DNA from 4 places in the Serratia fonticola genome. Region 3 is predicted to be linked to each of the others. Evidence: predicted binding sites of a transcription regulator. Region 3 holds the regulator's gene; each other region holds the start of a gene.
What was found. The regulator Fur, encoded in region 3, represses iron uptake genes when iron is present. The targets are predictions, from matches to a motif close to ATAATAATGAGAACNACTATCAA.
Positions count from the first base shown of each region.

Region 1 (3,234 bases), 1.0 Mb from region 3:
TCGAGTCGCACTGGGTAAAGTTACGGGCGTTTTCCGCCCCGGGCAGGATCTTCACCAGCCCACGATAGGTATTTTGGCTATGCCCAGCGGAGATCCCTTTGGCAATAATGGTCGACTTGGTGTTTTTACCAATGTGGATCATCTTGGTGCCGGTATCCGCCTGTTGGTAGCCGCTGGTCAGCGCCACCGAGAAAAACTCACCGATCGAGTTGTCGCCCTGCAAGATCACGCTTGGGTATTTCCAGGTGATAGCCGAGCCGGTTTCAGACTGTGTCCAGGACATTTTGGACCCTGAGCCCTCACACAGCGCACGCTTGGTGACGAAGTTAAGAATGCCGCCCTTGCTTTCGCCGCCGCCGGAGAACCAGTTTTGCACCGTGGAATACTTCACTTCGGCGTCTTTATGCAGGATCACTTCTACTACCGCCGCATGCAGTTGATAGCTGTCGCGTACCGGCGCTGAGCAGCCTTCAATGTAGCTGACATAGCTGCCTTCATCGGCAATCAGAATGGTGCGTTCAAACTGACCGGTTTTCGCGGCGTTAATGCGGAAATAGGTGGAAAGCTCCATTGGGCAGCGTACGCCCTTCGGCACGTAGACGAAGGTGCCGTCGGAAGCCACCGCAGCGTTGAGTGCGGCAAAGAAGTTGTCGTTATGCGGCACCACTCGGCCCAGATACTTACGGACTAAGTCTGGATGGTCGTGAATGGCCTCACCGAACGAGCAGAAGATCACCCCGCTCTCCGCCAGCTTTTCACGGTAAGTGGTCGCGACAGAAACCGAGTCGAAAATGGCATCTACCGCCACTTCACTACCTTCACGCACCGGTACACCCAGTTGATTAAACGCCAGTTCAACTTCGCTGGTCAGGTAGCCGTTTTCCGTACTGGCGCCAGGCTGCTGCTCCGCCCCAGGCTGAGAACCGCAGGCGTCATCACAGCTGCCGCAGGACGGCGCTGAATAGTAGCTGTAATCCTGATAGTTCAGCTTGTCATAGTTAGCTTTCAGCCAGTGTGGCTCTTCCATTTGCAGCCAGGCACGGTAAGCCTCCAGGCGGAATTCCAGCATCCACTCGGGTTCGTTACGCTTGGCCGAGATGGCGCGTACCACCTCTTCGTTGATACCTTTGGCCAACTCATCGGTGGCCAGTTGGGTAAAGAATCCTTCCTTGTAGCGACCTTCGCTGACCCAAGCCGGTACATCTTTCGCTGTTTCTACGTTGCTTCGTGTCATGTTGATTGCATCGCTTAAACGCCAAAGCTCTCACCGCATCCGCAGGCGTTCTGAGCTTTAGGGTTATTAAATTTGAACATCTGATTCAGCCCTTCCCGAACAAAATCTACCGTGGTGCCATCGATAAACGGCATCGCTTTGAGCGGCACGAATAGCTTGGCCCCGTCACGTTCGAACAACAGATCGTCGCTGGCTGGTTCGCGGGTCAAATCCAGTACGTAGGCAAAGCCCGCACAGCCAGATTGTTTGACGCCGAGTTGCAACCCTTTCACCTGGGCATCCTGCTGCATGAGTCTGATTATCTGCTTCACCGCGCTGTCGCTCAGCGAAATGCCTTGCCAGACGTTGTCTGCCAAGGAAAAAGTACCAACATCTTCCGTATGCATATGGCCTACCTCACATTCGTGTTTTACTACAGCCGATCTGGCTTACCGCCCATGTTAGTGATAATGATTATCACTTCAACCGTTTGTTTTGCGGGGGTATTTACCAAACGCCCGGATTTACGCTCGGCAACACGATAAACTGATGGCGTATCCAGGCAAAATAGACTCGGGGATAATTTTTATCCCTCTGAATTCATAGCAATTCATCATATCTCGTACGGCTTATCCCGCTGCCCCGACAAGGTTATAGCATCGGATAAGTCGTCTGTTTTAAACATTCATAGAAAATACCTATTTCTGCATTTTGTCTGTCTGAAAAATGCCTTTCCCTGCTTTAAGTCTAGTCGCTCGCGTGTTTTTAGCCCGTGAGGGTCAAAAGACCCACAACAGAAAAAAATCTGCGGGGAGCATTGATCATCGCCACAGCTGCAAATATGATAATGATTATCATTAAGCTTTAATTGGGCGTGGACCTATGGCTATCTCGATGAATGCGTGGCTGCTGAGCAAAATTGATGAATACAAGTTCAACATCCGTGATGCCACGGTGGATTTCTATATGGCGGAAGCGGCGCTACAGCGGCCGGAATGCAACATCAATCATCTGAAGCGTTACAACGGTGTCAGCTTGGGCATGGCGAATTTATGCCTAGAAAATGGCGATGACGAGAGTTATCTGCATGCGCTGAGCAAACTGCATAACCGGCTGATCGTCGAGATCAACAACCCACAGCGTTGTCAGCTGTTCCGCGTGCAGTGCTATCATTTTGCCCGGCATACGCTAACGCTGATTTGCCAGAAATATTCGATGGAAGGCGGCTGGGACAAGGCTACCGCTTTTCAGAAGGATTTTGTGAAACGGGTACCGTTCCAGCTGTAACGTTTGCCCCGCAGGCGAAAACCTGCGGGGTAGGAGTTACTCCAATACAGCCGTGGTCAGCCGCGAGGTACAGCACAGGCGATCGCGATCGTCGAAGATCTCGATCTGCCAGACCTGATTGCGGCGGCCAGCGTGTAACGCACGACAAACCCCGCGCACCTGCCCTTTAAATACCGCGCGCAGGTGGTTGGCGTTAATCTCCAGCCCCACCACCTTTTGTTCCCCTTCGGTGCACAGATAACCCGCCATTGAACCCATCGACTCGGCCAGTACCACCGAAGCCCCGCCGTGTAACAGGCCAAACGGCTGGGTAGTGCGGTGATCGACGGGCATCACCGCCTCTAAATAGTCATCTTCCAAGCGGGTAAACTGAATGCCCACATGGGCCACCATACATCCTTCGCCGCTTTGGTTGAGTTGTTCCAGCGTTGTTTCACGTTTCCACAGCTTCACGCAATCATCTCCAGAAGTGCCTGTAATGGATGCCGCACGCCATTGCCTTCAATGCGTTTAACCTGGCTGCGGCAAGAATAACCGGTCGCCAGACAGCGTTGCCTTGGCAAACGTTGTAGCGCCTGATGCCATGATAGCTCATAAATCCCCAGCGAATTTTGCAGATTCTTGGCTTCGTGACCGTAAGTGCCCGCCATGCCACAGCAACCCACGCTGACGTTTTCCAACTTGGCGCCAAAACGGGCAAAGATGTCAGCCCACTGCTGGGTACTCGCCGGTAA
Region 1 is NZ_CP011254.1:4,532,771-4,536,004, reverse strand. It holds gene sufB (Fe-S cluster assembly protein SufB) at 1-1,234, opposite strand, end outside; gene sufA (Fe-S cluster assembly scaffold SufA) at 1,249-1,620, opposite strand; gene WN53_RS20070 (hypothetical protein) at 2,096-2,500, shown strand; gene menI (1,4-dihydroxy-2-naphthoyl-CoA hydrolase) at 2,537-2,953, opposite strand; gene ydiJ (D-2-hydroxyglutarate dehydrogenase YdiJ) at 2,950-3,234, opposite strand, start outside.
Region 1: a site for Fur is predicted at 1,672-1,694, ahead of sufA (Fe-S cluster assembly scaffold SufA). Genes of this name have one in related genera too.

Region 2 (3,234 bases), 2.1 Mb from region 3:
GAGCATATACAGCGAGAACACCACGCCCGCGCCATCCTGGCCGAAGAAGGCCGCCGCAAATACGGCAAAGATTGCCAAACGCGCGCCGCAGGACATAAAGGGGGCCATCATGATGGTGATCAGGCGTTCACGTGGGGCATCCAAGGTGCGTGCGCCCATAATGGACGGCACGTTACAGCCAAAGCCGACGATCAGCGGCACAAAGGATTTACCCGGCAACCCGAGCGCCTGCATCAGGCGGTCCATGACAAATGCCGCACGAGCCATATAGCCGGAGTCTTCCAGGAATGACAGGAACAGATACATCATGCCGATCTGGGGAACCAGTGGCAGCACGGTATTGATACCGCCGCCCACGCCCTGCGCCAGGAAGACGGTCAGCCACTGCGGGAAATGCAGGGTATAACCGACCCACTGGATGCCCTGAATAAAGATGGCCGCCGAACCGAGATCGAAGATTGGTTGCAGTGCGCCGCCGATGTTGATCGCCAATACGAACATGATGTACATCACCAGCAGGAAGATTGGCACCCCCAGCCAGCGGTTGAGGATCACCCGATCCAGCACCTCCGTCAGGCGGTTTGGCAACGCCAGTTTGGCGTTGCTGACCGCATCGCAGATAGTGGCGATCGACTGGTAGCGGGCATCGGCAATCACCAGCGCGGGATCTTCCTGCTGCTGCTGTTGCAGCGCTAACCTGGAATGTGCCAGCAGCTCGGTGGCTTTCCCGGCCAACTGATGGCTGTAGATGTCGCCCTCCAGCATTTGCAGAGCCAACCAGCGCCGCTGTTCGGTGGGCAATTGTTGAGGCATGGCCTCGGTCAGCGTAGTGATTTCGTCTAGCAGCAGCGGCGGATAGGCCACCAGCGCTTTTAACTGGTTGAAGCGATGATTATCGATGGTCTGTTTCAGCAGGCCAATGCCGTCGGCCTTGGTAGAAACCATGGATACCACCGGACAGCCAAGGCGCTCGGCCAGGGCGGCGACATCGATCTCAATATTCTGGCTCTTGGCAATATCTTGCATGTTCAAGGCCACGATGCACGGAATACCCAGCTCCAGCAGTTGCAGCGTCAGGTAGAGGTTGCGTTCCAGGTTGGAGGCATCGACCACGTTGATCAGCATATCCGCATCACCGCTCAGGATGTAATGACAGGCGATCTGCTCATCCAGCGAGGTTTGTTCGGAGATGGTGGTGAGTGAGTAGGTGCCAGGTAAATCCACCAGCGTGACCTGTGACTGCGGCGTCGTGAACTGGCCTTCTTTACGCTCAACCGTCACCCCAGCCCAGTTACCGACCCGCTGGCGCGACCCGGTGAGCTGGTTGAACAGCGTCGTCTTGCCCGAGTTCGGGTTACCGATTAAGCCAATAGTGATTTTTTTCATAAACCAACGTGATATCAGTAAATTAAGTATCGGCCGCGTTTGCACACGGCAACTGCCTGAGGCGGGGACAGCGCGTTACGGTTGGCTATCTAGCAGGATCAGGTCTAAATCTTTTTTCCGCAGTACCAGGCTAACGCGGCGAGTCTTTATTTCTATCGGGTCACCAAGCGGTGCCACGCGGACTACGTCAAACTGCGAGCCGGGCAGCATGCCAAGCGACAGCAATTTCTGGCGGTAGGCCGGGCTAATCTCGCTGGAGAAGCCGGTGATTTTATAGGTATGTTTAGGAAGCAGCTGCATATTGCCTTCTCAATGAGTTGGGAATTCCCACAGGAATGCCACCTTCAGACCATTTGCTACCCAGACAACTTGCGAAAAGATGAATGGGGCCAGAAGCGCCGAGTTATGAAGCAGAGCAAGGAATACGCAGAATCATAGTGATAACAATTATCGTATTCAATACGGAATGTATGGGCAATTGTAAGTATTGTCACATCTGCAATGGACGCCTTGCCAGCCTTAGTTTTAGCATTAAGCCAAACGCACTGCAAATGAGCGCAAAAGGTTAATTAAGTTGCAAATTTGTGCATTTTCTTGCAGTGATGAAACAGTTGTAGCTCTATTAGCGTGGCTGAACGTTTTATGGCGCAGATCTGGCAACATCGCCTGCTGTAAATGAGAGGGGTAAGTATTTGTGTTTACGGCACAATCGACGTCCTGAAAGGGCGGTGTTAATAAGGGTGTTAACAACGGGGCATTTTTACCGGTATGGGGGCTGAAAGCGATGACGCGAAACAGGGTGACAAAAAAATCGCCATTTTATTGCGGCAGGTCAAAATTGTCGGGCTGCCGCAACCAGTGGCGCTAGAAAAGATGAAAGCCAGGGGAACGAGCAACTGGCTAAATTTTTCTACTAAAGTTGAACATGACTTTCAAGCAAATAAATTCCATGGCGATGAGCTACCTAATACCATCATGCTAATATCAAACGATATAAAAACCCCATCATGGACTACGTTGTCGCGCACAATTCCGCTCTACTAGAAGCGCCAGGCGCGACAAGTATCCTTCTCTACGAGGTCAGGACGATGTTACAGCAGCATGACGCTACCCCGGCAATCGGCATCGATTTAGGCACCACCAATAGCCTGATCAGTGTCTGGCAAGACGGGGAGTCGCGCTTAATCCCCAACGCGCTCAATGAATTTCTTACCCCCTCGGTCGTCAGCATTGATGAAGATGGGTCAATATTGGTTGGCCGCTCTGCGTTATCTCGCCTGACGACCCACCCACAAAAGACGGCAGCGTTGTTTAAACGTTACATGGGCAGCAAGAAGAAATTCAAACTGGATCAACAGACGTTTGACGCCCCAGAGCTATCGGCGATCGTGCTGAAATCGCTGAAATCAGACGCAGAGAGTTTTCTTGGCCAGCCGATCCGCGACGTGGTGATTTCGGTACCTGCCTATTTTAGCGATGAGCAACGCAAGCAGACCCGTTTTGCCGCTGAGCTGGCCGGTTTAAATGCGGTGCGGCTGATTAATGAACCGACTGCGGCTTCGATGGCTTATGGCCTGCACACCCAGGGGGTTGGCCGTACTTTGGTGTTTGACCTGGGTGGAGGCACTTTTGACGTCACGGTATTGGAATATGATCTGCCGCTGATTGAGGTGCACGCTTCTGCGGGGGATAACTATCTTGGCGGTGAAGATTTTACCCAGGCAATCATTAAAGCCTGCCTCAACGAATGGCAACTGAACGCCTCGCAGATCGCGCCCCATGATATGGCACGGTTGTATGATTGCGTCGAGCAGTGGAAATGCCAACTTAATCAGCAACAGGGCTCGC
Region 2 is NZ_CP011254.1:1,410,860-1,414,093, reverse strand. It holds gene feoB (Fe(2+) transporter permease subunit FeoB) at 1-1,386, opposite strand, end outside; gene feoA (ferrous iron transporter A) at 1,462-1,686, opposite strand; gene WN53_RS06285 (hypothetical protein) at 2,155-2,430, shown strand; gene WN53_RS06280 (molecular chaperone HscC) at 2,475-3,234, shown strand, end outside.
Region 2: a site for Fur is predicted at 1,818-1,840, ahead of feoA (ferrous iron transporter A). Genes of this name have one in related genera too.

Region 3 (3,234 bases):
GTCATGACCTGAGCGAGACCACCTGCCTGATGCCACAATACGGCTCTGGCCCGGCACCGCACGGTGGCTTCTTCTCCCGTCAGGACTATATCGACATCGTTAAATATGCTCAGGCACGCCAGATTGAAGTGATCCCTGAAATCGACATGCCGGCGCACGCCCGTGCGGCGATTACTTCCATGGAAGCTCGCTACAAGAAGCTGCTGGCCGAAGGGAAAGAGAAAGAGGCCAACGAGTTCCGCCTGGTGGATCCGACCGATACCTCCAATACCACCTCTGTACAGTACTTCAACCGTCAGAGCTACCTGAACCCATGCCTGGATTCCTCCAAGAACTTCGTGGACAAAGTGATTGGCGAAGTGGCTCAGATGCACAAAGAGGCCGGTCAGCCGCTGAAAACCTGGCACTTTGGTGGGGACGAAGCGAAGAACATCCGTCTGGGCGCTGGCTATACCGACGTGAAAAACCCGGAAGCGGGCAAGGGCATCCTCGATCTGAGCAAAGAAGACAAGCCGTGGGCCAAATCGCAGGTTTGTCAGGCCATCATCAAAGACGGCAAAGTGGAAGATATGGAACACTTGCCAAGCTACTTCGGTCTGGAAGTCAGCCAGTTGGTGAAAGCGCACGGCATTGACAGAATGCAGGCGTGGCAGGACGGCCTGAAAGATGCCAAAGACTCGAAGGCCTTCGCGACCAAGCATGTGGCGGTGAACTTCTGGGATACCCTGTACTGGGGTGGTTTCGACTCGGCTAACGACTGGGCGAACAAGGGATATGACGTGGTGATCTCTAACCCGGACTACGTCTACATGGACTTCCCGTATGAAGTCAGCCCGGACGAGCACGGTTACTACTGGGGCACCCGTTTCAGCGACGAGCAGAAGATCTTCAGCTTTGCGCCGAACAACCTGCCGCAGAACGCCGAAACCTCGGTTGACCGTGACGGTAACCACTTCACCGCCAAGAGCGACAAACCATGGCCGGGCGCATATGGTCTTTCCGCCCAACTGTGGAGCGAAGTGGTGCGTACCGACCAGCAGATGGAATACATGATTTACCCACGTGCTGTGTCGCTGGCAGAACGTGCATGGCACCGCGCCAGCTGGGAGCAGGATTACAAAGCTGGCCGTGAGTACAAAGGTGGCGAAACCCATCAGGTCGATACCAAAACTCTGGATCAGGACTGGCTGCGCTTTGCCAACCTGATTGGCCAACGTGAGCTGGCCAAGATGGATAAAGCGGGTGTGAGCTATCGCCTGCCGGTCCCAGGTGCACGCATCATCGGTGGCAAGTTGGAGGCGAATATCGCTCTGCCGGGCCTGGGAATTGAATATTCCACCGACGGCGGCAAACAGTGGCAGCGTTATGACGATAAAGCACGCCCATCCGTAGCGGGTGACGTGCAAATCCGTGCAATCAGCCCGGATGGCAAACGCTTCAGCCGTGCCGAGCCAGTGAAAGCGTAAGTGAGAACTCCGCCCACCTACGTGTCGGTAGAGGGGCGGAGATAGTGCGAGGTGAGAGCAAACTGCAATTGTGATAATTGAGTGGATATTTTTCCCCGGCCTGTCCGGGGATTTTTTTGCCTATCATCCGGGCATAAAAAAACCGCCATTTAGGCGGTTTTCGCGTTCTGGCTGGCCAGAATCAGTTCTTGTTGTGCAGCGTTTCGTTCTCGCGGCAATCACCGGTTTCACAGTGGCCGTACAGGTACAGGCTGTGGTTGGTGAGCTTGATACCGTGTTGCTTGGCGATATCGCGCTGACGCACTTCGATGGATTCGTCGCTGAACTCGATCACTTTGCCGCAGTCCAGGCAAATCAGGTGATCGTGGTGGTGTTGCTGAGTCAGTTCGAAAACCGACTTGCCACCTTCAAAATTGTGGCGGGTCACAATACCTGCGTCGTCAAACTGGTTCAGCACGCGGTATACCGTGGCCAGACCAATTTCTTCACCCATATCTATCAGTTTTTTGTACAGATCTTCCGCACTGACGTGATGGCATGCCGGATCCTGCAAGACTTCCAGGATTTTGAGTCGCGGAAGAGTGACTTTTAAGCCAGCCTTCTTCAATGCGGAGTTGTTATCAGTCATGCGGATTCAGTCCTGTTACTATGCTAATCAAGTTGAGGCGTTCTCGCCTATGGCATCGGTTGGCACAAAGCGTTAATTGCGTCTCATTATAGAACCGGTTGCTGCAAATAGAAACCGCCGGTTGTTAACAAACATATCTTTGCACGTTTACAGGGTAATCATGCAAAGCTTTGATGGATGGGATAAACCGATATCTCAGTCTACCGTGGCGAGGTAGGAAGTTACAAACTTGTAGCTTCTATTGCTCTAATCCGTGATGCCGATAACAGAAGGGCGCGCTCTACGGCGCCCTTACTATGTGTTACCTATCCGCCGGGGCAGAGGCTTAGCCGACGATCTCGGCCAGGCTCAGCTCTTCAGTGATTTGCTTGACCCAGGCGTCTACACGTTCGTTGGTCAGCTCAGGTTGACGATCTTCGTCAATGGCCAGCCCGACAAAGTGGTCATCGTCTGCCAGACCCTTGGAGGCTTCAAAATGGTAGCCTTTGGTTGGCCAGTGGCCGACGATGGCCGCACCGCGTGGTTCAATGATGTCGCGGATGGTGCCCATCGCATCGCAGAAATATTCCGCGTAGTCTTCCTGATCGCCACAGCCAAACAGCGCCACCAGCTTGCCGTTAAAGTCGATGTCTTCCAGCGTCGGGAAGAAATCATCCCAGTCGCACTGGGCTTCGCCATAGTACCAGGTTGGGATACCGAGCAGCAGGATATCAAACGCTGCCAGATCTTCTTTGCTGCTTTTGGCGATGTCGTGGATTTCTGCCACGTCGTTGCCGAATTTTTGCTGAAGCGTCTTTTGGATCATCTTGGCAATGTTTTCGGTATTGCCAGTGTCGCTGCCAAAGAAAATGCCTACATGAGCCATAGTAAAGATAACCTTTTAATTCAAATGAATGTGTTGCGTAAACGCGGCCTGAGGCGCTGCCAAGGGCAGGCTTGCTCAGCCGTAAATGCGTATCATGCCAGAAATTTGCCCTGAGGTTTTATCGCGTTTATGCGATGCCTCTGCGGAGGTGGAACCGATCTGGCGTCATCCTTAACGCCGTGCCGCCTATGCGACAGCAGAGATCAGTGTTCTGGCTGTTCTTCTGCCAGTTGAGCCAACAGCATTTGTTCGATCAATTCGCTGCGGCTGATATT
Region 3 is NZ_CP011254.1:3,510,439-3,513,672, forward strand. It holds gene WN53_RS15615 (beta-N-acetylhexosaminidase) at 1-1,466, shown strand, start outside; gene fur (ferric iron uptake transcriptional regulator) at 1,648-2,094, opposite strand; gene fldA (flavodoxin FldA) at 2,420-2,959, opposite strand; gene ybfE (LexA regulated protein) at 3,163-3,234, opposite strand, start outside.

Region 4 (3,234 bases), 1.6 Mb from region 3:
AAAAGTTATACCCCACGGTAGCGATAACTGAACGCCCCGCTCCCCAATAGCAGTAGCCAGTGCCATAGCAGCCAGCAACATATTCCCGGTCCGTCAGGTTATTGGCGTTCAGCTGCACATAAGCCCCTTTTAACGACGGTTTTACGCTGTCCAGATCCATGCGCACCGAAGCATCCAGCAGCGTGACCGAAGGAATGCGCAGGGTATTCTCATTATCCGCCCACTGTTTGCCAATATAACGCACGCCAGCCCCCAGATTGATACCCAGCCCCGCCTTGTATTGCCCCCATAAAGAAGCCATCTGATTAGGCGCCAGGTATGGCGTATTGCCATCGTTACCGTCAACGGCATCCTTGAATTTCACTTTGTTGTAGCTGTAACCGGCAATGACATTCAGGCGCTCGCTCACCTGGCTACGAGCCTCCAGCTCAATCCCTTGTGAATGTACCTTACCGGCAGGCACATAGTAACTGTCCTTCACCACGCGGTTGGCTACGTCATTCTGCGTCAGATCGTAGAGGGCAATGCTGTAGATCGAGCTACTGCCTGGAGGCTGATACTTCAGCCCGGCCTCATATTGCTCGCTGGTGGTGGGTTTAAGCAGATGCCCCTCTTTATCGGCCAGGACCGCTGGCGTCACCGCGGAGCTGTAACTCATATACGGCGAGAAACCGCTGTCAAAGTGGTACAGCAAAGAGGCTCGGCCCGTAAAGTGGTCGTCAGTACGGGCATCGGTAGAATCGGTATTCAGCACGGTATTCTTGGTTTCCAAACGGTCAACACGCCCGGAAAGGTTGAGATACCAGTTGTAGAGGCTGACTTCGTCCTGCAGATAGACGCCGGTCTGCTCATAACGCCGTTTAGAGTCGGTGTGACTGAGAATAGTGATATCTGGCCCGCCGGAAACGCCGGTGAACGGGTTCAACGGCGTGGCCGAACCAGACTCTTCCCACAGGTTATTGGTAAAACGTTGATAATCCAGCCCCAGCATCACCTTGTGTTCCAGCGCACCAGTCGCGAACTCCGCCGCCAGTTGGTTATCCACGGCATAAGCATCCAACGACGTATTGGAGCCGCTGTACCAACGGTTCAACTCGCTGCGGTCGGCGTTCCAGCCAATCTGGTAAACCTGCTCCAGCTCTACGTTGGAGTGGGTGTAGCTGGCGTTTTGACGGAATGACCAGACGTCGTTAAAACTATGCGAGAAGTCATAACTGTAGATTTGCTGCCAACGTTTGAACACATTGCGGCTGCTTTCGCCGTCAAAAAATCCCCGGCCCAGTTTGTCCCCACTGGTGGTATAAATGCTGCCGTCTGACGGCACCGCGCTGTGGTAGCCACCGGAAGGATCTTTTTGCAGATTGGCCTGCAACAATAATGAGGTATTTTCATCCGGTTGCCACAGCAACGAAGGCGAAATCGCATAGCGCTCTTCACGCTGATGGTCATACATGGTGTCGCTGCTGCGGGTAATACCGGTCAAACGGTATGCCCACTGCTCGTTCAATGCCCCAGTCGAATCAAACGCACCGCCTTTGGTATTGTTGTTGCCGGCCATGACATTAACGTGGTTTTCAGTGGCAAACTGCGGCCGTTTGCTGGTCATCGCCACTAACCCACCAGGGATACTTTGCCCATACATCACGGAAGACGGGCCCTTAATCACGTCAATGCGTTCCAGGAACCAAGGGTCGATCTGCAAAGCGTTATAACTGCCGCCGTCGCTAAGCAGGCGCAGGCCGTTCAGGAAGGTGTTATTGACGTCGCCACCGTGGAAACCGCGCAGAGCGATAGTATCGTAACGCGTCGCGCCACCAGAAAAGTTAGTGAAAACGCCTGGGGTATATTTCAGCGCATCGTTAACCGTCAAAGCCCCTTGGTCGCTCATCTGTTGGCGTGTTACGACTGAGACGGATTGCGCGGTGAGCACCAGGGGCCGATCCGTTTTAGTGGCCCCCTGGCTGGTGCTGGCCTCATAGCCATGCGTTGCCGTTTCCGCCGTATCGGCGGGTTTGGCCGTGACCACGAGGGTATCTTCAGCAAAAGAGGTCAATGGCAGGAAAATCGCTAGCGAGCAGTAAAGATAAGAACGACTGGCAGGAAAAAACGCAGGCATACCTGTATTCCCCATGGGATCTATTGAAATTGCACCGAAAACGTACCGCGCCGGCAACGCTGGCCAGTTTGGCGTACAGAGGTCACGGTGCTCTGATGTTGTTAGATAATAAATACTAATAACAATGATAATTATTATCTTTACCATCAATGAATTCAAGTAGCAAAATGCACTCTGGTGATGGGCGTTTCAGGCGAGTTTATGGGTTTATGATTGGTACGTCATCCTGGAGAAAACCTTTACCTCAGCAGCTTATGCTCCTGAGCCGTTTAGTTTTCATTTAGCTGTTAAATGCTATAAATCTGGATAACTCAAGGAGTGTGCATGACTCAAACAGCAAATCCTATCCCTGCCCCCTCCAGAAGACTGAAAGTGGTCTATGGCTGGTATGTTTATACGGTGTATGCGTTACTGATCTTTAATCTCTATCTGGCGGTATACAACACTTGCGTCCGCCACCCCTTTGAATCACCGTTAATCTCCATGGCTCATAGCCTGTTTATCGCTTTTCTGCTCAGCCAGATCCTGAAGAAACGAACAGGGTTCAGCTGGGTATTGCTGATCTACTTTATGACCATGCGACTGTATTACGCCAATATTTTGCACACTGAGTTCTCCACCGCCAGCCTGAGCCTGGTTTGGATCGTCATAACAATGTTACTGGCTGGTACTCTAACCGTTAGGCAATTCAACACTAACAAGGTGCAACAGGAAGGGTTGGCGCGCTTTGGTTGGCGCCAATGGGCCGTGTTAATCGGGATAACGGCGATATTGACGCTATTAGTCACCCGCGACTATCTGGGGTGACGTGTGACTGTGGGATGTGAGGTTCAGAGATATCCACCATGCGGCAGATTTTACTTAAGTTTTGCGCGTTTTCGCAGATTTTATCGGTAACGTAAACGCCAAAATAGCCTAATACCAGCAGATAGCCGATCATACATAGAATAAAAATAAGTGTTCTCAACGCTAGCTACCAACTCTGCAACATGACTAAAGTCATCATACCGTGAACAGACCGTTTTCGCCTATTTCAAAGTAACTGGATATTCTGCCAGACTGTATGCAGTACCATCACGAGCTTGTTCAGCCTGGAGACCCCATGAACCATTTGATGC
Region 4 is NZ_CP011254.1:5,061,194-5,064,427, forward strand. It holds gene WN53_RS22425 (TonB-dependent siderophore receptor) at 1-2,116, opposite strand, end outside; gene WN53_RS22430 (hypothetical protein) at 2,441-2,923, shown strand; gene WN53_RS22440 (3'-5' exonuclease) at 3,219-3,234, shown strand, end outside.
Region 4: a site for Fur is predicted at 2,235-2,257, ahead of WN53_RS22425 (TonB-dependent siderophore receptor). Genes of this name have one in related genera too.